4 regions of the Streptomyces qianjiangensis genome follow, and region 3 is predicted to be linked to each of the others. Evidence: riboswitches for the same ligand, from Rfam matches in the RefSeq annotation. Region 3 holds a riboswitch; each other region holds the start of a gene.
The links. Region 3 has a riboswitch for cyclic di-AMP ahead of N8I87_RS24530 (C40 family peptidase). Riboswitches for the same ligand answer to the same signal wherever they lie in the genome.
Positions count from the first base shown of each region.

Region 1: it holds a riboswitch for cyclic di-AMP, as region 3 does, so the genes downstream of both, N8I87_RS30225 (M23 family metallopeptidase) here and N8I87_RS24530 (C40 family peptidase) in region 3, are expected to answer to the same signal.
Region 2: it holds a riboswitch for cyclic di-AMP, as region 3 does, so the genes downstream of both, N8I87_RS06005 (C40 family peptidase) here and N8I87_RS24530 (C40 family peptidase) in region 3, are expected to answer to the same signal.
Region 4: it holds a riboswitch for cyclic di-AMP, as region 3 does, so the genes downstream of both, N8I87_RS23465 (transglycosylase SLT domain-containing protein) here and N8I87_RS24530 (C40 family peptidase) in region 3, are expected to answer to the same signal.

Region 1 covers NZ_CP106798.1:6,539,095-6,544,664, reverse strand. Annotated here, with positions in the region: gene N8I87_RS30240 (bifunctional acetate--CoA ligase family protein/GNAT family N-acetyltransferase) at 1-1,537, opposite strand, end outside; gene N8I87_RS30235 (HPr family phosphocarrier protein) at 1,717-1,998, shown strand; gene N8I87_RS30230 (GntR family transcriptional regulator) at 2,165-2,860, opposite strand; gene N8I87_RS30225 (M23 family metallopeptidase) at 3,049-3,804, opposite strand; cyclic di-AMP (ydaO/yuaA leader) riboswitch at 3,817-3,980, opposite strand; gene N8I87_RS30220 (M16 family metallopeptidase) at 4,198-5,570, opposite strand, start outside.
Region 2 covers NZ_CP106798.1:1,326,147-1,331,716, reverse strand. Annotated here, with positions in the region: gene N8I87_RS06030 (DUF397 domain-containing protein) at 64-288, opposite strand; gene N8I87_RS06025 (helix-turn-helix domain-containing protein) at 301-1,167, opposite strand; gene N8I87_RS06020 (ATP-binding protein) at 1,381-1,839, shown strand; gene N8I87_RS06015 (LysR family transcriptional regulator) at 1,843-2,766, opposite strand; gene N8I87_RS06010 (LysE family translocator) at 2,894-3,514, shown strand; gene N8I87_RS06005 (C40 family peptidase) at 3,584-4,057, opposite strand; cyclic di-AMP (ydaO/yuaA leader) riboswitch at 4,061-4,267, opposite strand; gene N8I87_RS06000 (hypothetical protein) at 4,588-4,896, opposite strand; gene N8I87_RS05995 (ATP-dependent Clp protease proteolytic subunit) at 4,905-5,540, opposite strand.
Region 3 covers NZ_CP106798.1:5,286,120-5,291,689, forward strand. Annotated here, with positions in the region: gene N8I87_RS24500 (hypothetical protein) at 1-2, shown strand, start outside; gene N8I87_RS24505 (hypothetical protein) at 4-177, shown strand; gene N8I87_RS24510 (hypothetical protein) at 188-322, shown strand; gene N8I87_RS24515 (C40 family peptidase) at 380-1,444, opposite strand; gene N8I87_RS24520 (hypothetical protein) at 1,805-2,158, shown strand; gene N8I87_RS24525 (tellurite resistance/C4-dicarboxylate transporter family protein) at 2,165-3,133, opposite strand; gene N8I87_RS24530 (C40 family peptidase) at 3,324-4,538, opposite strand; cyclic di-AMP (ydaO/yuaA leader) riboswitch at 4,547-4,719, opposite strand; gene pcrA (DNA helicase PcrA) at 4,993-5,570, shown strand, end outside.
Region 4 covers NZ_CP106798.1:5,072,547-5,078,116, forward strand. Annotated here, with positions in the region: gene N8I87_RS23445 (carboxylate--amine ligase) at 1-733, shown strand, start outside; gene N8I87_RS23450 (FAD-dependent oxidoreductase) at 802-2,004, shown strand; gene N8I87_RS23455 (hypothetical protein) at 2,047-2,667, opposite strand; gene N8I87_RS23460 (HAD family hydrolase) at 2,830-3,636, shown strand; gene N8I87_RS23465 (transglycosylase SLT domain-containing protein) at 3,681-4,175, opposite strand; cyclic di-AMP (ydaO/yuaA leader) riboswitch at 4,181-4,362, opposite strand; gene N8I87_RS23470 (CocE/NonD family hydrolase) at 4,624-5,570, opposite strand, start outside.

The DNA of each region.
Region 1 (5,570 bases), 1.3 Mb from region 3:
GCGGCCCGCCGGGCAGGGGCTGCCGGGCGAGCAGCAGCCCCGCGTCGACCAGTTCGGTGATCGTGCCGACCCGGATCACCCCGGCCTGCCGCAGCAGCGCGGAGACGGTCTCGTGCGACAACTGCGTGGCCCGGACCGCATGGCCCTGTGGAGCGGACCCGGCCCCCTGCACCACGACCAGCGGCTTGGCGGCGGCCGTCCGCCGGGCGAGGCGGGTGAACTTGCGCGGGTTGCCGATGGATTCCAGGTACATGAGGACGACGTCGGTGTCGGGGTCGTCGTACCAGTACTGGATGACGTCGTTGCCGGAGACGTCGGCGCGGTTGCCGGACGCGACGAAGGTGGACACGCCCGTGACCCCGGTGACCCCGCCGCCGCGCCGGTGCAGCCGGGACAGCAGCGCGATGCCGATCGCCCCGGACTGGGCGAAGAGCCCGATCCGGCCGGGGCGGGGCAGCTCCGGTGCCAGGGACGCGTTGAGCCGCACCTCCTCGGAGGTGTTGATGATCCCGAAGGCGTTGGGCCCGATGATGCGCATGCCGTACGCGCGCGCGTGCCGGACGAGTTCACGCTGCCGCTCACGGCCCTCGGGTCCGCTCTCCGCGTATCCGGCGGAGAGTACGACGAGCCCCTGCACGCCGTGTTCCCCGCACTCGGCGACCACCTCGGGCACGCGCTCGGCCGGTACGGCGACGACCGCGAGGTCGACGGGGCCGTCGATGTCCCGCACCGAGCGGTGGGCGGGCACGCCGTCGATCTCCTTCAACTCGTCCGGGAAGGCCTTGTTCACGGCGTGCAGGCGGCCGGTGAACCCGGCGTCCCGGATGTTGCCGAGGACGCCGCGGCCCACCCCGCCCGGCGTGCGTCCGACGCCGACGACCGCGACGGAGCCGGGCGCGAGGAGCCGCCGTACGGACCGCGCCTCCGCGCGCTGCTCCCGCGCGCGCTGCACGGCGAGCGAGCGGTTCGTGGGTTCGAGGTCGAATTCCAGGCGTACGACGCCGTCCTCGAAGCTGCGTTTCTGGGTGTAGCCGGCGTCCGTGAACACCTTGATCATCTTGGAGTTGGCGGGCAGCACCTCGGCGGCGAACCGGCGGATGCCGCGCTCGCGCGCGACGGCCGCGATGTGTTCGAGGAGGGCGGAGGCGACTCCGCGCCCCTGGTGCGCGTCCTGCACGAGGAAGGCGACCTCGGCCTCGTCGGCGGGGGCGGAGGCGGGCATGCCGCCGGCACCAATGCGGTCATAGCGTACGGTTGCGATGAACTCGCCGCCGATGGTGGCCGCGAGTCCCACCCTGTCCACAAAGTCGTGGTGCGTGAAGCGGTGGACGTCCTTGGCGGACAGTCGTGGGTACGGCGCGAAGAAGCGGTAGTACTTCGACTCGTCCGAGACCTGCTCGTAGAAACTGACCAGGCGGTCGGCGTCATCAACGGTGATGGGCCTGATGCGCGCGGTACCCCCGTCGCGCAGCACTACGTCCGCCTCCCAGTGAGTGGGGTACTCGTGCCGGTCCTGCCGGCCCGCCGAGGTCTGCATGGGCCCCAGAGTACGGCTCGCGTCGGACAACGGCGCGAGGCAGTCTGTGGAGGACGGAAGTCGGATCGAGGCCGAGGTCCGACGTCATCTCCGGAGCGGAGCACAGGCCCGCTCCGGGCATGCTTCACGATATGGGAAACTGGTCTAGACAACCCTGAAACAGTGAAGGGCAGCATCACATGGCTGAGCGCCGCGTCAACGTCGGCTGGGCCGAGGGCCTCCATGCCCGCCCCGCCTCCATCTTCGTCCGGGCCGCCACGGCCTCCGGCATCCCCGTGACGATCGCCAAGGCCGACGGCAACCCCGTCAACGCGGCCTCCATGCTGGCCGTCCTCGGGCTGGGCGCCCAGGGCGGCGAGGAGATCGTTCTCGCTTCCGACGCCGAGGGCGCGGACGCCGCCCTCGACCGTCTCGCGAAGCTCGTCGCCGAGGGCCTCGAGGAACTGCCCGAGACCGTCTGAGCCACCGCGCCGAACGCCGGAGCCGCGTCTGCCCTTTCGGGCGGCGCGGCTTCGCCGTATTCGCACGGAAATTCCGGACGCACGGAAATCAGGGCAGCACGCACAGAAATCAGGGCAGCGGAAATACACCTCCGCCGAATACCCTTCTTTGTATACGGCGCTCGTGTTAATGCCGCAGGCCCGACATGTTTACGGCATGTTGCGAAGTCCTCACACGGTCCGAACGGTCCCCGCCGCCGGGAAAGCGCAATCGGTGCGCGGATGTCGCGCGCTCGGTGTGCAGTGCCGTGATCGCCCGCGCGCGCTCGCCGTCGCCGCGCGCCACCGCGTCCACGATGGCGCCGTGCTCCGTCCAGGACTCCACCGGGTCGGCGGGCGCCTCCACCGTGTACATCCAGGCGATCTTGTGCCGCAGCTGGGTCAGCATCGAGGTCAGCGCGTGACTGCCGCAGGCCTGCGCGAGCGTCTCGTGGAACCAGCCGCCCAGGGAGCGCAGATCCTCGCTGTTGCCCCGCCTGGCTCGCTCCTGGCCCAGCCTCACCAGGCCGCGCAACACCTTGAGATGGGCCTCGGTGCGCCGCTGCGCGGCCCGGGAGGCGCCGAGCGGCTCCAGCAGCATGCGCATCTCCAGCAGATCGGCGGCCTCCTGCTCGGTCGGTTCGGCGACGCACGCGCCCGCGTGCCGCCGGGTCACCACGAAGCCCTCGGCCTCCAGGGTGCGCAGTGCCTCGCGGACGGGGACGCGCGAGACGCCGTAGCGGCGCGCGAGGAGTTCCTCGGTGAGCCGGCCGCCGCGCTCGTAGACACCGGCGACGATGTCGTCCCTGATCGCCGTGCATACCGAGCTCGCCGGAATACGCATGACCGACCTCCGCTTTAATCCCCGTGAAACGTCGCCGCTTGACGTGTGTTCCGTGACTCTATTGCAATCAACGGGAATTTCCGATGGCGTGCCGGAATCCATGGATATTTTTTGGACAGCCAGGCGGCCGAAACGGCGAAAGCCCCGGCTCGGGGAGCCGGGGCTTCGGGAAGCGGTGCGCCGTGCCGTCAGACGTTCACGCCGTGCTTGCGGAGGTAGGCGAGGGGGTCGACGTCCGAGCCGTACTCCGGGGTCGTCCGGGCCTCGAAGTGGAGGTGCGGCCCGGTGACGTTGCCGGTCGCGCCGGAGAGGCCTATCTGCTGGCCGGGCAGGACCTTCTGGCCCACGGAGACGCCGATGGACGACAGATGGCCGTACTGGGTGTACATGCCGTCCGCCATCCGGATCACGATCTGGTTGCCGTACGATCCGCCCCAGCCGGTCGACACGACCGTGCCGGAGCCCACCGCGTGCACGCTGGTGCCGCTGGAAGCGTGGAAGTCGATGCCGGTGTGGGAGCCGGAGGACCACAGGGATCCGCCGGTCTTGTAGCCGGTGGAGACATACGAGTTCGCGATCGGTGTCACGAAGGCGTTGAGCCGCTTGCGCTCGGCCTCGCGGGCGGCGCGCGCCTTGGCCTCGCGCTCCTTCTCCGCCAGCGCGACGGCCTTCTTGCGCGCGGCCTCCTCGGCCGCCTTCTGCTCGGCGGCCTGCTCCTGGGCCGCGGCCTGGGCGTCGATCTGCTCGGCGACCGAGTCGCCCATGGTGATGACCGGCGTGAGACCGGTGTCCGCGGGGGCGGGCTCGGCGGCGAGGGCCGGGGAGGCCGCGAGGGTGCCGATGGCACCGGTGGTGGTGAGGGCCGCGACGCCCGCCGCGCGGGCGGTGGTGCGATGCATCCGGCCGGGACGGCGGTGCTTCCCGGTGGCGCGCGTGAACGCCATGTAGTGGCTGGTCCTTTCCTTCCCTCTCGCCTACCGGGTTAGCTGACGGGTTCGGAGCAGGAAGGTCTCCTACGGACCCCCTCGCGGCACGCGCGGGTGTCCGATTCACCCCAGGGACTGCGTGGGTCCCCGGCTCCCCTGGCTCGCGCCGTACGGGGACTCGGCGATGACTGTCCGGTGCCGCGGGTGCGGCGCACTGCCCGACGAACAGCCTGGACGACGCTATGCGGGCGGTCTTTCGATCCCCAAACCGATCACTGTTTTTGTAGCGCATCCCACAGGGCAGACAGGCAACCTCCACCCCAATTCGGACATCTTGGGGAAAGGTCCGTGGGGTCCTGACGGCCCGTCGGCCGTCAGGACCCCACGCGCAGGACCCACGCGCGCGTGCCCCTACTCGGCGGAGACGACGGTGACTTCGCCGATGCCGAGAGCCTCGACCGGCTCCTTGATCTGGGCGGCGTCGCCCACCAGGACCGTCACCAGACGGTCCACCGGGAAGGCGTTGACCGCCGCGGCGGTGGCCTCCACGGTGCCGGTGGCGGCGAGCTGCCGGTACAGCGTCGCCTGGTAGTCGTCCGGCAGATACTGCTCGACCTGGTCGGCCAGCGTGCTCGCCACGGCTGCCGCGGTCTCGTACTTCAGCGGCGCGACCCCCACGAGGTTCTGCACGGCGACGTCGCGCTCGGCGTCGGTGAGGCCCTCCTCGGCGAGCTTGCGCAGCACCGCCCACAGGTCCTGCAGCGCGGGACCGGTGTTCGGGGTGTCCACCGAGCCACTGATGGCGAGCATCGAGGCACCCGTGCCGTCCGGGGCGGACCTGAGGACCTGCCCGAACGAGCGCACACCGTAGGTGTAGCCCTTCTCCTCGCGCAGGACGCGGTCCAGACGGGAGGTGAGGGTGCCGCCGAGGCAGTACGTGCCGAGCACCTGGGCGGCCCACACGCGGTCGTGCCGGTCCGCGCCGACCCGGCCGATGAGCAGCTGCGTCTGGACGGCTCCGGGTCGATCCACGATGACGACCCGGCCGGTGTCGTCGGCGGTCACCGGCGGCACGGGCCGCGGCTGCGCCGAGGAGCCGCTCCAGGCGCCCAGGGTCTCGCCGAGCAGCGCGTCCAGGTCGATGCCGGTGAGGTCGCCGACGACCACGGCGGTGGCCGTGGCGGGCCGCACGTGCCGGTCGTAGAAGCCGCGGACGGCCGCCGCGTCGATCTTCTCGACCGTCTCCTCGGTGCCCTGGCGCGGGCGCGACATGCGCGCGGTCGCCGGGAACAGCTCCTTCGAGAGCTCCTTGGCGGCACGGCGGGAGGGGTTCGCCAGCTCGTGCGGGATCTCGTCGAGGCGGTTGCGCACCAGCCGCTCCACCTCGCTCTCGTCGAACGCGGGTGCCCTGAGGGCGTCGGCGAGCAGGCCCAGCGCCTTGCCGAGGCGGGAGACGGGGACCTCCAGGCTCAGCCGGACGCCCGGGTGGTCGGCGTGCGCGTCCAGGGTCGCGCCGCAGCGCTCCAGCTCGGCGGCGAACTCCTCGGCGGAGTGCTTGTCGGTGCCTTCGGAGAAGGCGCGCGCCATGATCGTGGCGACGCCGTCGAAACCGGCCGGCTCGGCGTCCAGCGGCGCGTCCAGCAGCACCTCGACGGCGACGACCTGCTGGCCGGGGCGCTGGCAGCGCAGAACGGTCAGGCCGTTCTCCAGCGCGCCACGCTCGGGGGCCGGGAAGGCCCACGGCTTCGCCTCGCCCGCACGGGGCTGGGGGTGGAACTCCATCG
Region 2 (5,570 bases), 4.0 Mb from region 3:
CGGCCGTGCGCCGCCTGGACGGAACCGATCAATAGCGATCGGTCGGATCGGGTCGTACGGGGATCAGCGGAACGTGGCCAGGAACCCCGCCCAGCTCTCGGGGGAGAAGAGCAGTGCGGGTCCGGCCGGTGCCTTGGAGTCGCGCACGGCGAGCAGTCCGGTCAGCGGACCGGAGCGCGGCCGTGCCGTCTCCACGCAGTTGTTCGCTCCCGTGCTGTAGCTGCTGCGCAGCCACCGCACGCCGTGCAGATCGGTACAGGAAGGTACGTTCCGAGGCAGTGCAGACATGGTGCCTCCTCCTTACGCGCCGTCAGCTATCCCGGCGATGTAATCCAACGATTCCTCGGTCGAAAGGGCGTGGATCCGAAGGGTGTTGAAGGCCTCGGAGTAGGCCTGGAGGTCTTCTTTCCGTTCGAGATAGAGGCTACTCGTCAAGTGGTCGAGAACAACCACATCCAGATCAGATGTGCTCGGAAATGAGAAGATAACGAAAGGTCCCGTGATGCCGATGTGAGCACCGGCGGCGAACGGCAGGACCTGGAGCCTCACCTGGGGCAGGCGCGCCGCCTCCACCAGCCGTTCCAGCTGCCGCGCCATGACGTCGGGCCCGCCCACCTCCCGCCGCAGCACCGCCTCGTCCAGGACGGCGCTCAGCTTCAGCGGCGGCTGCGACCGCAGCACGTCCTGCCGGACCAGCCGTACCCTGACCAGTGCGTCCAGCCGCTCCTCGGCGTCGTCGAAGCCGCTCACGGCCGCCCGGGTCACCGCACGGGCGTACTCCGGCGTCTGCAGCAGCCCCGGGACAACCGACGTCTCCAGGGTGCGCATCGCGCACGCCTGCGACTCCAGGCTGATGAAGTCCCGGTAGGCGGGCGGCAGCACCCCGCGGTACGCGTGCCACCAGTGGTGGCGGCCGCCGACGTCGTCCGAGCCGGCCAACACCATCAGCAGCTCGCGCAGTTGACCGTCCACCACGCCGTACGCGTCCAGGAGTAACCGTACATCGGCCGGTTTCACCCCACTGGCGCCCGTCTCGATGCGGCTCACCTTCGACTGGTGCCAGCCCACCAGCCGGGCCGCCTCACCGCTCGTGAGGCTCGCCCCGGTGCGCAGTGCGCGCAGTTCTGCTCCCAGTTTCCGGCGGCGCACCGCGGGACCGTTCTGCATGGGCTACTCCCTACTCCCTTCGAGCCGCCCAAATACGGTCTGCCGTCGCAGAGTTCACCGCTTCGAGCGACAGATATATGCATATCTTGGTGGATCGCCCCCGTGACACGTGCCGCAATGGCAGTCTGACGACGAAGCACCAGTCCGGGACCGTACTCGAACCATCCGGCTCCGTGCCGGACTGCGGTCCCGTGGGAAAGGGACGACGTCGTCATGGCAGACCATCTGGAAGCATCCGTCACTCTGCCGAGCGATCCCGCCTCGGTTGCCGCGGCCCGTTCCTATGTGCTGGCCACCCTCGCGGAATGGGGTCTGCCACCGGACACGGAAGTGGCCGACACGGTCCGGCTCATCGTCTCCGAACTCGCCACCAACGCCGTGCAGCACACGTTCGGTCAGTCACCCACCTTCACGGTGGACCTCGTGCTCGATCGTGACGAACACCTGCGCATCGGCGTCACCGACAGCCATCCACGCTTCCCGAAGAGACTGCCCGCCGCCGTCCAGCAGGACAACGGCCGCGGCATGGTGATCATCCGCTGGCTCACCGCCGAATCCGGCGGCAAACTACGGGTCCGGCCCACCCGCGAGGGCGGCAAGACCGTCTCCATCGAACTCCCCTGGACGGTACCCGCCCAGCCGGTCACGGCCGCTGGACAGCAGGAGCCGTGATACTCAGCCCCCCGCCGTCTGCTGCGCACGTCCGAACGCCCCGCGCAGCAGGGCCCGGAAGGCGTCGGCGGCCGGAGCCACCTCGTCGGCCCGGTACGCGACCGAGATCGTACGTCGCAGCTCTCCTGCCCCCAGCGGGCGCACCCCGACCGGAGTGACCGCCGTCCGCGCCACCATCTCCGGTACGACGGCCACGCCGAGCCCGGCACTCACCAGCGCGCACACCACGGCGTAGCCCGGGGTCGGCACCAGTACGGACGGCGTGGCCCCCGCCTGCGCCAACAGCGCCTCCACTCCCTGCCGGGCGGGCAGTTGCGGCGCCATGCTGACCAGCGGCTGACCCGCAAGCTCCGACAGCGGCAGCCGGGAGGAGCCACTGCTCAGGGCATGCCCCGGGGCTGTCACCAGGACCAGCTCGTCGACCAGCACCGGCTCCAGACCCACCGAGGACGGCACCGGAACCGGCTCCGCCGGGTGATACGCGTGCGTCAGCGCCAGGTCCACCTCTCCGGCCGCCACCGCCGCCACGCCGGCCGGGGGATCGTAGTCCGCCACCGACAGCTCCACATCCGGATGCGCCCGGCGGAACGCGCTCAGCACCGGCGGCAGCAGATGGATCCCGGCCGTCGGAAACGTACCGAGCCGGAGTGTGCCGCCCGACAGACCGGCCAGCCGGGCCAGTTCGTGCCGGGCCCGCTCCAACTCGTCCAGCACCCGGCGGGCCCGGGCCACCAGCAGCTCGCCCGCGTCCGTCAGCCGCGCCCCGCGGTGGTGCCGGACCAGCAGCGCCGTCCCCGCCTCCCGCTCCAGCTTGGCCAGCTGCTGGGAGAGCGCGGGAGGTGTGTAGCCGAGCCGCTCGGCGGCACGCGTGATGGACCCCGCCTCCGCCACCGCGACGAGGGCGGCGAGTCGGGTGGGGTCGTACATACCGGTTGCCTGCCCGAAGGAGTGCCCAAAGGAATGCCCAATGGGTGCGAGCCCAAAGGAATGCTTAAGGATAACCCAGGAGATCCTAAATACCTGCTGAAGGTCCGTCCGCGGCAGGCTGGGCGCCATGGACGGACAGCTCCTCGCCTTCACCGGGATCGCCGCCGGCATGGTCGCCATGCCCGGCGCCGACTTCACCGTCGTCGTACGCAACGCACTGGTCTCCCGCCGGGCGGGCATCGCCTGTGCGCTCGGCATCGCGTGCGGGCTGCTCGTCCACACGGCACTGGTGGCTGCGGGGGTCGCCGCGGTCCTGGTCGCCGTGCCCCCGCTGTTCCGCACTCTGCAGCTGCTCGGCGGCGCGTATGTGCTGTATCTGGGCGGACGGACGCTGTGGTCGCTGCGGCAGCCGCAGGGCGGCGACACGGACGGCGGCACGGCCTCTGCCGCACACCCGCTGCGTCAGGGGTTCACGACCAACGCCCTCAACCCCAAGGTCTCGCTGACCTTCCTCAGCCTGCTGCCCCAGTTCGTACCCGCGGGCAGTGCCGCGCTGCCGAGGACCCTGCTGCTCGCGCTGATCGTGATCGGGCTGACCCTGGTGTGGTTCCCGACGGTGGCGCTGCTGGTGGACCGGCTCGGCCGGTGGCTGCGCCGGCCGCGGGCCGCCATGGCCCTGCAGTCGGCGACCGGTGTGGCGCTGACGGTTCTGGGCGCCGCCCTGCTCATCGAACCGCTCCTGGCGTGACACCGGGTCAGGCCGGAGCGGACCCGAGGGGGTGACGGCGCGACATCGCCCGTCACCCCCTCGGGCGGGTCAGCTGACCCGGCCGTACCAGACGCTCCTCGTCCAGATCTTCTGCAGCTTCACCACGTCCCCGGTCTTCGGGGCGTGCCAGATCTTCCCCTTCCCGGCGTAGATCCCCACGTGGTACACGCTGGAGCCCGAGTGGAAGAAGACCAGGTCACCGGCCTTGCGGTTCTTGGCCGAGATGTGGTGGGTCTTGTTGTACTGCTGGGCGGCCGTACGGGGCAGGCTCTTGCCCGCCTTCTTGTACGAGTACAGCGTGAGCCCGGAGCAGTCGAACCTCCGCGGCCCGGTGGCGCCCCACTTGTAGGGGGACCCCTTCTTGGAAGCCGCGACCTGGAGTGCCTTCGTCGCCATCGTCGCGGCCGATGCGTCGGCGGCGACACCCGGAACCACGATCGAGCCGCCCACGGCGGCGATGGTGAGGGCCGAGGCCGTACCGGCCCGGGCCATGAGCGACGGGACACGATTGAGCGCAGTCATGCGCAACCCTTCGTCAGCCGCCTGTGAAGGATGACCTGTCGGATTCGGGCTGGCGAAGTTGCCCGGCCGCGTTGCCGCGGCTTCACCCCAAGGGCTGCTCGGAACGAACAAACAGACGAACGAACATCCGTTCCGGCGACCCGTCTTGCTTGGGTCCTCCACTCCTGCCGATCCACTCCTGTCGACCGGTCATCCGGGCGGCGGCAGGACTCGGCGTCCGCCCGGACCGCCCCGCCGCTGTGGCGGGGGCTTGTCGTCAGACAGGGATCTTCACTCACAGGTGTCCGAAAATCCCAATGGAATCGGGGATTTGTGGTGTTACTCACCACTCACCCGTTCGGGTGGACATCGCTGTGTTCGAGTCATGGCCGAGGGGGGCAGGTACCCCCGGACCAGCGCGGAAGCACCTCACCGTCCCCCTCGGGCAAGCGTGTTGTGCAACCTCCACGGCCTCGGAAACGGACCTGCGACTACTCCAATCAGCGGTACGCCCTTTGGGTCGTTTCAACTCCGGTCCGGACGGCAGTGCGTCAATCGGCGGCGTGGGGTGGGACGGTGACCCTCGCGGTCCGGCGTTCGCCGTCCAGCACCCGCAGTGCGCGTGCCAACGTGGCCGCGTGCAACTCCGTCTCGCCGCGCTGGTGCATGAGGGTCAGCGCGTCGCGCAACTCGGCCGCCGCACGGACCAGTGCCTGGGCGGCCCGCAGCCCGCTGTAGGTGCCCTCGTGCCGGGCCGGATTGATCCGACCGAGCAGGTCGACCACATCGAGGTAACGGTCGATCAACTCACCCTCGGCCCGCGTCAGGGCGGGCAGCGGCGGCAGTTCCGGAGGCATCATCCGCCGGCTCACCCCGCGTCCCGGGTGATGCGGGAGGCGTTGCGGCTGGTGATGATCCCGTCCACCAGCCCGTATTCCAGCGCGCCCGGCGCGTCCAGGATCAGATCCCGCTCCAGGTCCTCGTGGACCTGTTCCGGGCTGCGTCCCGTGTGCCGGACGAGCATTCCTTCGAGCAGGGCCCGGGTCCTGCTCAACTCCTCGGCCTGGATGACGAGGTCACTCGGTTGGCCCTGAACCGGCTCGGCCAGTGAGGGCTGTCGGATCAGCACACGTGCGCCGGGCAGCGCGAACCGCTTGCCCGGTGTCCCGGCGGCGAGCAGCAGCGCGGCGGACGAGCCGGCCTGCCCCAGGCAGACCGTCTCCACGTCGCAGCCGACGTACCGCATCGTGTCGTAGATCGCCGCCATCGCGGTGAACGAGCCGCCGGGCGAGTTCACGTACAGCGAGATGTCCCGGTCCGGGTTGTCGTGCTCGAGATGCATGAACTGCGCCATCACGTCGTTGGCCGACGTGTCGTCGATCGGCGTGCCCAGGAAGACGATCCGCTCCTCCAGCAGCTTCGAGTACGGATCCAGCGTGCGCTGACCCGTGCTGGTGCGCTCGGTGAACTCGGGCAGGACATAGCGGGCGGACGGTCGGGACATGGCGTACCCCTTCTCGCGGCAGAGCCGTCT
Region 3 (5,570 bases):
AACGTGGCCACCACCTCGCTCGTCACGGTCAACGGCGAAGTGACCAGTCGGCTGATCAAGGGAACGCCGGTCACCGGCGACGAGGAGCACCACCACGGCTCGACCGTGCACGCCCAGTTCATCGACTGGAACCTGGAAATTCCCGGCTCACCTGGTCGACTACGTCATCGCCCATGAACTCGCTCACATCAGGATCTCCGGGCACGGAGCGGACTACTGGGCCCTTCTCCGACAGGCCATTTCAGAGTGCGAGGAACGCAAGGAGGAACTGGACGATCTCGGACGCCGACTGTGGCTCGGCGAGGTCCGTGAAAGGCGCTGATGCCCGCCGCGGCCGACCCCGTTGTTCCACACGTCACGCCTTCTCTCTGACGCCTCCTCACACCACCCGCGTCGCCCCCGCGAACGGCATCTCGTCGATCGGGGCCAGGCGTACGGGCGCCGACGGGTTCGGGGCGTGGATCATCTGGCCGTTGCCGACGTAGATGCCTACGTGGCTGATGCCGGAGTAGAAGAAGACCAGGTCGCCGGGCCGGAGTTCGGAGCGGGAGACCCGTCGGCCCGCGTTGATCTGGGCGTAGGTGGTGCGGGGGAGGGAGATGCCGGCGGAGCGGTAGGCGGCCTGGGCGAGGCCCGAGCAGTCGAAGGCGTCGGGGCCGGTCGCGCCCCAGACGTAAGGGCTGCCCAGCTTCTGGTAGGCGTACGAGACGGCCGCCGCGGCGCGGGAGTCGGGGGCCGCGGCGGAGCCGAGGGCGGTCAGGGCGTCCCGTGGGTCCGAGGCCGACCTCGAGGCGTGGCCCGTGGCAGCCGCCGTGTCCGTGACTCGCGCCCGCTCCTGCGGGGTGAGCCGGGACAGCAGCTCTCTCGCCTCGCCGAGCTTCCCGGTGACCGTCTTCTTCTGCCGCTTCAGCTCGGCCTGCCGTGACCTGAGCGACACCAGCTCGACACGGGCGGCGCCGCGCAGCTGCTCGATCTCCCGGAGCTGCTTGCGCACCCGGGTCACTGTCTGGGACTGCCGGTCGCCCGCCCGCTCGGCCAGCGCCGTGCCCTCCAGATACCGGTCGGGATTGCCGGAGAGCATCAGCTGCACCGTGGGATCGAGCCCACCGCTGCGGTACTGCGCCGCCGCGACGGTACCCAGCGCGTCCCGCGCCGAGTTGAGCTTCTGCTCCTTGCGGGCCGCCTCGTCCCGCAGCGACTTCAGCCGCCGCTGCGCCGAATCCGCCTTCTCCTTCGCGCCGTTGTACTTCTCGGTGGCGGCCTCCGCCTCCTGGTACAGCTTGTCGACCTTCGCCTTGACCTGGGCCGGTGTCAGCTGCGGCTCGGCGTGCCCGATCCCCTCGAAGCCCGTTGCCGTGGCCGCGCCCGCCAGGGCGATGGTCACGGCCGTGCGGGCGGTGCTGCCGCCCAGCGAGCGCTGTCGGGGCCTTCGGTGCACTGCCACCTCGACCGTCACGTCCTTCCGTACGACCTGGCCGGCTACGCGTCCGGCGGCGGCCCGCACGGGGGGAGCGGGCCACCGCCGGACCCTTCTCGGCGGAGGCGGCCGGCTGCCGCCCCTGGTCCGGACGGCGGTGGGGAGCCGGTCACCTGGTGGAGGACGCTAAACCTGACCGTGTCGGCTCGGTGACGTCATGTATGGAAGTGCCCGCATCGGGCTTAGCGGTGACCGTATGTGACCGTCATGGGGGTTCGGAGCCGTCGTCTTCACGCAGCGCGATGACCGAAGCGGTGGTTCCGTGGCGCACGGGGGCGGTGGGGTGCTATGAGGCACATATATGCGGGGGCATTAGGCTCCCGCCTCATGCACATACTCATCCATCTCTTCGTCGGCCTGCACATCATCGGCATCGCCGCGCTCCTCGGCGGCTTCCTCACCCAGATGAAGGCGATGGGCAAGGGCACCGCCCGCTTCGTCCCCGCAATGCTGCACGGTGCGCTGACCATGCTGGCCACCGGCGTGATCCTGGTCGGCCTCCACCAGGCCGAGGGCCACGACATCAACGTCGTCAAGATCGGCGCGAAGCTGGCCCTGCTGATCGTGATCCTCGGGCTCGTCTATGTGAAGCGGGACGAGGAGACGGCGGACAAGCGCCTGTTCGGGCTGGTGGGCCTGCTGACCATGACGAACATCTTCATCGCCGTGCTGTGGACGTGACCGGGCTCAGCGCGCGGCCCTGAGCCCGGCGCCGGCCGACCGGACCGCACCGGCGGCGACCGCGAGCCAGACGGCCACGGAGATCCACACCAGCCCCCGTCCGAGCCCTTCCAGCCACGGGATGCCGAGGGCGGCCGCGACCGACAGCGCCGCCGTCGCCGTCATCCCCATCGGGAACACCGTCGACCAGCGGCGCACGTCGAAGCGCAGCCGAGGGCGCACCACCTCGGAGGTCAGCAGTACGACGTAACAGGTCAGATCGAGGACGACCAGGGCGATGACCGTATCGCGCAGGACGCCGAGGTTGTCGTCGTCCCACAGGTACAGCCGCGCGCTGTCGGCGGAGATCAGCTTCGCGGCGGCCAGCGCCGAGATCGCGAGCGCGCCGCCCGCGATCCACTGGTCCCCGGGCCCCTCGATCACCTGCCGCACGTCGAACCGGGCCAGGGCGAACCCGTAGAGCACGAGCCCCAGCCAGAACAGCACGAGCGCCGCGTGCGCGAGCCATGCCGTCGCCTCGGCCGCGGCGAGCGTGGCGCCGAGCACGGCGAGCCCCTGCGTGGCCACGCAGCACAGGAACACCGTGCCCGGCATGCGCCGGTGCAGGTGCCGTACGACGAGCAGGAGCAGCGCCGGCCAGAGCACCGCGCACAGGGCGAGCAGCGCTTCGGCCAGGCCCTGCCGGCCCAGTGCGGAGAGACGGGTGCCCAGCACCGCGGTCGCGGCGACGGCGGTGAGCGCGCCCGGTGTCCGCGCCTCGGCCACCCAGCGTCTGCGCTGCCACAGCAGCCCCACGGCGAAGTCCGCGGCCAGCGCCAGCCAGGCGACCGAAGCCATCGCAAGGGCGATCAGGGACAGGGCCTCGTACCCCGCCAGTTGCAGTCCGACCGACACGATGCCGGTCGCCATCACGGCGGCCCCGGCCGTCGGCGGGCGCCGCTTCCACCAGGCGCGCAGGGGTGAGGAGGCGGGCATGGGCCCGATGCTAAAGAGCCGTGCGCGCCTTGCGAGCGGGGCACGCGCGCGCGTGCCGGGAAAAACGCGCGGGTGCGGGACACGTGGGTGGGGGACAGGGGCGCGTGCGTGCGCGGTCGCGGTTCACCACGGCTGCGGCGCTCGCGTCACCACGGCCGCGGTGCTCGCGCCCCTGCCCCACCGATCTCTCTCACGCCGGCCGTACCACGCTGTGGATGATCGACGCGCCGCCGTAGTAGATCGACTCCTCGCGGACGTAGGCGCCGGGCTTCGGGGCGTGGATCATCATGCCGTTGCCGATGTAGATGCCGACGTGGCTGATGTCGTCGTAGAAGAAGATCAGGTCGCCGGGCTCGGCGTTGGTGAGCGAGACCGTGGTGCCCACGTTGACCTGGTCCCAGGTGGTACGCGGAAGGCTGACGCCCGCGGCCCGCCAGGCAGCCGAGGTGAGGCCGGAGCAGTCGTAGGAGTCGGGGCCGGTGGCGCCCCAGACGTACGGCTTGCCGATCTGGGCGCGGGCGAAGGCGATCGCCTTCGCGGCCTTGGTGGCGTACGAGGAGTCCGAGGACGAGCCGGTCGACCCCGTCGAGGTGGACGAGCCCGAGGAGCCCGAAGAACTGGACGAGCTCGACGAGCTCGAGGCGGCGGCCTTCTTCGCCGCCTCCTCGGCCGCCTGCTTCTTCGCGAGCTCCTCGGCTGCCTGCTTCTTGGCGAGCGCCGCGGCCTGGCGTGCGGCCTCCTCCTGCTTCTGCTTCTCGATCGCGGCGAGCCGGGCCTTCTCCTGTGCCGTCAGCGTGGACAGCAGCTCGCGAGCCGAGGAGAGCTTCTTCTGGACGGTGGCCTTGGCGGTCTTCAGCTCGTTCTGCGACTCGGTCAGCGTCTGGAGGCTCTTGGCGGCCTCCTGCCGCTTCTTCATGGTCGCCGACTGCTGGGTGACGTAGTCGTCGACCGCGCCCTTCTGCCACGAGGTCATCCGGCCCATCAGCTGGGTCTGGTCGAAGTAGTCCTGCGGGGAGTTCGAGAGCAGGAAGGTGGCGGTGTCGGGCGCGGCGGTCCCGGTGCGGTACTGGGCGGCGGCGAACGTACCCAGTTCCTCACGCGCCTTGTTGAGCTTGTCCGTGCGCCGCGCCACGTCGTCCAGCAGGGTGTCGACGGTCTTGCGCTGCTTGCCGGACTTCTCCTTGGCCGCGTTGTACTTCTCGGTCGCCGACTCCGCCTGGCGGTACAGGTCGTCGACCTTCTTCTCGACCTCCTCGATGCTCGGCTTGTCGCCGCCGGGGGAGGGCGTGGCGTTGGCGGTCTGGGAGAGCAGGGCCACGGAGGTGAGCGCGGCGGTGGCGATGGCGGGGGTGCGTATGCCTGCTACTAGGGAACTCGCGGGGCGCGACTTGCGGTGCGACGCCAAGGGAGGCGACTCCTTCCATGTTCCGCCTACCGAGTTAGCTGTCGGGTTCGGGCGGGTGGTTCGGAAGGGTTGCCCTACGGCCGCTTCTCCGGGGGGAGGTTCGGCCGATTCACCCCAAGGTCGGTTGGGTCCCCGGCTCCAGGTGCCGTGGCGGGCACACCGGACTCGGCGGAGGCCGCGCGGCCCGGCGACGTTCGCCGGTGGGGGTCGTACGGCCCGCCCGAGACGGTAGCCAACTGGTGTGGCCCGTGTGAAGGTTGATGGGCGATATGCCCGATACATTTTCGTGACCTGATGCAGAATTCCGCCCGTGTGACAGCATGCCTGCGGAGCGTGAGACAGTTGTCCGGCTCATGCATCGGGAAGATCCCCGCGAGATCCCCCGCGCGCGGGGCCGGTCCCGTTTCCGGGGCGGCGGTCGTTTGTCGGTGGGGCGCCCTAGACTCGGAGAGCGATGAGCAGCCTCTTTGACGACAGCTTCCTGGCGGACCTCCAGACCCCTCACGGGCGCGAGGAGGAGCCTCCGCCGCCGCCCGAGGACGATCACGCTCCGGAGTCGGTTCCGGACGATCTGTTCGGTGGGAAGTTCGACGTGCCGCCGGACCGGGACAACTACTACCGCGACGGCGCCCCGCGCCCGGTGATCGACGCCGCGGCGCTGCTGGAGGGGCTGAACGAGAACCAGCGCGCGGCCGTCGTCCACGCCGGTTCCCCGCTGCTCATCGTGGCCGGCGCCGGATCCGGCAAGACCCGTGTGCTCACGCACCGCATCGCCCACCTGCTGGCCGAGCGGAGCGTGCACCCGGGCCAGATCCTCGCGATCACCTTCACCAACAAGGCCGCGGGCGAGATGAAGGAGCGCGTCGAGCACCTCGTCGGCCCGCGCGCGAAGGCGATGTGGGTGATGACCTTCCACAGCGCGTGTGTGCGCATCCTGCGCCGCGAGAGCAAGAAGCTCGGCTTCACGTCGTCGTTCTCGATCTACGACGCCGCCGACAGCAAGCGTCTGATGGCCCTGGTCTGCCGCGACCT
Region 4 (5,570 bases), 210 kb from region 3:
CTTCGTACGGCGCAAACGGCCCGCCGTGAACGGCACCACGCGGATCGCCACCCGCGAGGGCCTGCTCACGCTCGCCCGCGACTGGGGCGAACACCCCGGAGTGATTCTTCAGGAGTACCTGCCGAGGGAGGAGGCCGAGGACTGGATCGTGCACGCCTGCTTCGACGCCGACTCGGCCCCGCTCGCCATGTTCACCGGCGTCAAGGTGCGCTCATGGCCGCCGCACGCGGGCATGACGGCGAACGCCTATGTCGTCGACAACCCGGAACTCGCGGACCTTGCCACGCGTTTCATCAAGCAGATCGGCTTCAGCGGCATCATCGACCTCGACCTGCGCTTCGACCGCCGCGACGGACAGTACAAACTCCTCGACTTCAACCCGCGCATGGGCGCCCAGTTCCGTCTCTTCGAGAACGAGTCGGGAGTCGACGTCGTACGCGCCATGCATCTGCATCTGACCGGGCGCACCGTCCCGGAGGGGGAACAGCGCGCCGGCCACCGGTACATCGTGGAGAACATCGACCTGCCCGCCCTCCTCGCCTACCGCCGCAGCGGCTATACGACGCCGCACGCGCCGGCGCGGGCGAGCGGGACGGAGCTGGCCTGGCTCGCGGGTGACGACCCGCTGCCCTTCTTCACGATGCTCGCCCGCTTCGTGCGACCGGGCGCGAAGCATCTGTATCAGCTGTGGCGTACCAACCGCCGTGGCAGTACGACCGGTTCGGGCAGCTAGACGTTCCTCGTCCCGACTGTGCGAACCGGACCACGAAGTGACGAAAAGACGTCCTGGGGAGGGACTTCGTGATTCAACCGGTAGCAGTCCTCGGTGCCGGACCGTTCGGCCTGTCCACCGCCGCCCATCTGCGGGCGCGCGGCATCCCCGTGCGCGCCTTCGGCGATCCCATGGTGAGCTGGCGTGACCACATGCCCGCCGGAATGTTCCTCAAGTCGACCCCGGTAGCCTCCAGCATCGACTGCCCCCAGCGGGGCCACACTCTTGCCGACTACTGCGACGCGGCGGGCATCCGCCGGCTGGTGACCGACGAGGACATCATCCCGGTCGAGACCTTCATCTCCTACGGCGAGTGGTTCCAGCGCACTCTCCTGCCCGAACTGGAGCGGGTGCGGGTGCTCTCCGTGGACCGTGGGACGGGCGGTGGCTTCCAACTCGAGCTGGACTCGGGGGAGTCGTTCGCGGCCCGCGCGGTCGTGGTCGCGACCGGACTGTCCGGCCTGGCCCACTTCCCGGCGGAGCTGGCGAAGGCGGCGGCGGACGGACCCGCCCCCACGGGCCCGGTGTCCCACAGCTCGCAGCATCACGACCTCAGCCCCTTCAAGGGCAAGGAGCTGATCGTCATCGGCGCGGGCCAGTCCGCGCTGGAGACGGCCGCCCTGGCGGCGGAGGCGGGCGCACAGGTGCGGGTGGTCGCCTGCGGCCACGGCACGGTCGCCTTCGGCGCCCCGCCCTGGAAGCAGCCGAAGCTGCGCCCGGAGTCCCCCTTCGGCCGGGCCTGGTCCCTGTGGGCCCTCAGCTACTACCCCCACCCCTACCGCTATCTCCCGGCGCAGGCCCGCCACTATCTGGTCCGCCGGGTCCTCGGCCCGCTCGGCGCGTGGTGGCTGCGTGACCGCTTCGAGGGCAAGGTGCAGGTCGAGGAGGTCGAGCGGGTGGTCGGCGCGGACGTCTCCGACGGCAGCCCGGTCCTCACGGTCCGCACCCATGCCGGCGCCACCCGCGGGCTCACCGCCGACCATGTCATCGCGGCCACCGGCTACCGCGTGGACATCGCGGCCATGGACTTCCTCGGCCATGAGCTCCGCAGTCGGCTCGCGGTCAGCCGCGGCACCCCCAAGCTCGGTGCCGGCTTTGTCTCCTCTGTCCCCGGCCTCTACTTCACCGGCCTGCCGGCCGCCGGGTCCTACGGCCCGGTGATGCGCTTCGTCTGCGGCACCGAGTTCGCCTCCCCACGGCTGGCGAAGCACCTGGCGGCGGCCCACGGCTGAGCGCGGCGGCGGACGGCAGCGGCGGACGGCAGGGACGGCCGGCTACCCCTCCCCGGCCGTCCGCTGCCACGCCAGGAACTCCTCGATCAGCTCTGGGGGGTTGGCCGCCTCGGTGGCCTCGATCTCCCATTCGGGGCAGTCCATGTCGAAGACGACGACGGGCAGCGGACGGCCGAAGAGCCGCTCGATGTCCCCGCTTTCGTGCAGATGGCGGGCCAGATCGATACAGGCGTCGGCGAAGTGCAGGCCGAGCAGATCGCGCTTGGCCTCGATGTCGCCCGCTTCGTCGTCGTCCCGGTCCCCCTCGTCGTCGTCCCGGTCACCGTCGAACCACAGGCCGAGTTCCTTGACCTCCTCGACGTACAGCGGTGCGCCGACCGGGTCCTCGGGGACGTTGCCGAGCATCTCGAATCCGTCCAGGAGCCAGCACGCGTAGTGCCAGCGGGCCTCACCGGGGTCCCCGTGGCGCTTCTCCAGCTCGCACTGGGTCTCGGTGTTGTAGCCGATGGCCACATAGGGGTGGCGCTCGTCGTAGTCGATGCGCCAGATACGGAAGGAGAGGGCGTAGATCTCGGGCCTCGACTCCTCGGGAAAGCGCGCGAGAACGGCGGGCGCCGCCTCGCGCAGATACCTCCGGAAGACGTCCCGCCGGTCCGTCACCACATCCGCCCCCGTTTCCTCGGCTCCCTCGGCGCGGTGACAGCAACCTAACGCGCACCACTGACGACGGGCGGTGGCAGCATCTCCGCGCGGACCCCGTGGGGTTGAGAACAACGGCTGGGACAGGGATGAGTCGCGGCGGCATGTTGTCCGTATTCTCTGATCATGGCCGCTCCCCCCGCTTATTCACTCGTCGCCACCGATCTGGACGGGACGCTGCTCCGCGGCGACGACACCCTCTCCGACCGCTCCCGCGCGGCGCTCGCGCGGACGGTGGGGGCCGGTGCGCAGCACCTCGTGGTGACGGGGCGCCCGGCGCCGAGAGTACGGCCGCTGCTCGATGAACTCGGCAGCAGGGGGCTCGCGGTGTGCGGACAGGGCGCGCAGTTGTACGACGCCGGCGCGGACCGTCTGCTGTGGTCGGTCACCCTGGACCCGGAGTTGGCCGAGACCGCGCTCGGCAAGATCGAGGCCGAGGTGGGTCAGGTGTACGCGGCCGTCGACCAGGACGGGGTGGACGGGCTCACGCTCATCGAGCCGGGGTATCTGATGCCGCACCCCACCCTGCCCGCCGTACGGGTCCAGCGGCGCGACGATCTGTGGTGCGAACCCATCAGCAAGGTCCTGCTCCGCCATCACGCGCTGTCCGACGACGAGTTGGCGGCGACTGCCCGTGATGTCGTGGGTTCGCTGGCGACGGTCACCATGTCCGGGCCGGGGACCGTCGAACTCCAGCCGTGCGGCATCACGAAGGCGACCGGTCTGGCGCTGGCCGCCGAACACCTGGGGCTGAGCGCCCGGCGGGCCATCGCCTTCGGGGACATGCCCAACGACATCCCGATGTTCGACTGGGCCGCCCGCGGTGTGGCGATGGCCAACGCCCATCCCGAACTCAAGGCGGTGGCCGACGAGATCACCTTGTCGAACGAGGACGACGGCATCGCCGTCGTCCTCGAAAGACTCTTCGCGTAGCTCTCCCGTTTCGGGGGGGCCGCCGGTACTCCCCGAAACGTCCGTCAGTACGCGCCGAAGACGTTGTCCATCGAGCCGTACCGCGCGGCCGCGTAGTTGCAGGCGGCGGTGATGTTGGCGACCGGGTCGTAGATGTCGAACGACGTCCCGACCACGTGGTACGCGTTGAACGTCGGGTCGATGACCTGGAGCAGGCCCTTGGACGGGATGCCCTTGGCCGCGTTGGAGTCCCACAGGTTGATGGCCCGCGGGTTGCCCGACGACTCACGCATGATGTTGCGGTAGATGCCGTTGTACGAGCCCGGAATGTGCCGTTCCTTCATGATGGCGAGGGACTCACGGATCCAGCCGTCGAGGTTGTTCGGGTAGCCGGCCAGGGTCGTCTCGGCCGTGGCGGCCGCGGCGGGCGTGGCGGCGGGGGCGGCCGAGGCCGTGGTCGCGCCGATGAGCGGGAGGGCGAGCACCGCGGCGCCGGTGCCGACGACGGCGAGCTTGCGGACGAGGCGGTTGGTGCGGCGGGGCTGAGCGGCAGCGAACATGGGGGACTTCCTCTCCGTCGCCTGCGAGGTGAGCTGTCGGGTTCGGGCGGGGAGGTGCCCGGCCGTGCCGCCCTGAGGCTGCGCGACTTCACCCCGAGCCGTTCCGTGCGACGTGTGTCGTCCGGTCCGGCGGTCTACCTGGGTCCCCCGCTCCTGCCTACGCGAATGAGTTCGTCGATGGGTTACGTCGGGCGGCGGCAGGATTCGGCGTTCCGCCTGACTGGCCCGGAAGCTATGCGAGAGCACATGTCGGGAACAAGTACCTGATTCACAGAACGCACCGATTGACCTTGGTGTGAGGCGTATGGGGCACTTGATCCTTTGCGGTTGCACAGCCTCAACTGGCCGGTGGGAAAAGGGCAAACGGGTGTTTGGGTGGATGTGAGCCGACATGAGGTGGCGTGACCCAACTCACGGAATAACATTCACGGCAAATCAGACATGCAGGTCACAGGGGGTTCACGGGGCTCCGCCGGACGCGCTTCTCCCACGTCCGGTGGAAGACCACCTCGCCGCCCTCCGCGCAGATCACCTCGTCGGAGACGAGGAAGTGTTCCGCGTCACAGGTGATGTCCGACCGGGTCCTGACCGTCGTGTCCCAGGCCGACTCCGGACGGTGCAGCCGGATCGACCACTCCGAGTGGGTGCGGGCCGACAGGGGGTCCTTCTCGGTGATCGTGTACGTCTCCCGCGCGTCCTCGGTGCACTCCAGTCCGTCGGGGTACTGCCGCGTGCCGCCGTGGCGCGGGTCGACCTCCAGACGCCACTCGCCCTTCGCCAGGTCCCGCACCACCAGCCGCTCGGGGCGCGGTTCGTCGAGCGTGGGCGGGAAACTGCTGCCCAGCGGCTCCGCCTGCTCCGGCTCCTCGAAGGTGATCGTCGGGTCCGGCGTCCGTTCGCGCACCGGCAGTTCGAGCGAACTGCCCGCCGGGTCCAGGGTGAAGCCCGCCGCCGAGTCCGGCTCGGGCCAGAGCCAGGGCCAGTACACGGAGGAGACGGCGAGGCGGATGCGATGGCCGGGCGGGAAGACATGGCCGATGCCGCTCAGCTCGAAGGTCACGTCCTGCGTGGTGCCCGGCGTCCAGGGCACCGACCGGTCGTCGCCGTGGCGCGCGGACAGGTTGAGCGCGCCCCGGGCGACCAGCGTCGAGGCGCCGTCCGGGGCGACGTCGCAGATCCGTGCGACGACCTGGCCGCGCGGCACCCGGGAGGTCAGCCGCAGCCGCACCCCGGGCCGCCCCAGCACCCAGGTCTCCTCCGTCACCGCGAACTCGAAGCAGACCGAACGGGCGTCCTCCTCCCGCTGGTCGGGCGGCAGGTCGGCGTCGTTCCCGATCGGGACGAGGCGGCCGGCGTCGATGCCGGTGTGCATCGGGGACCGCACGAGAACGGGGG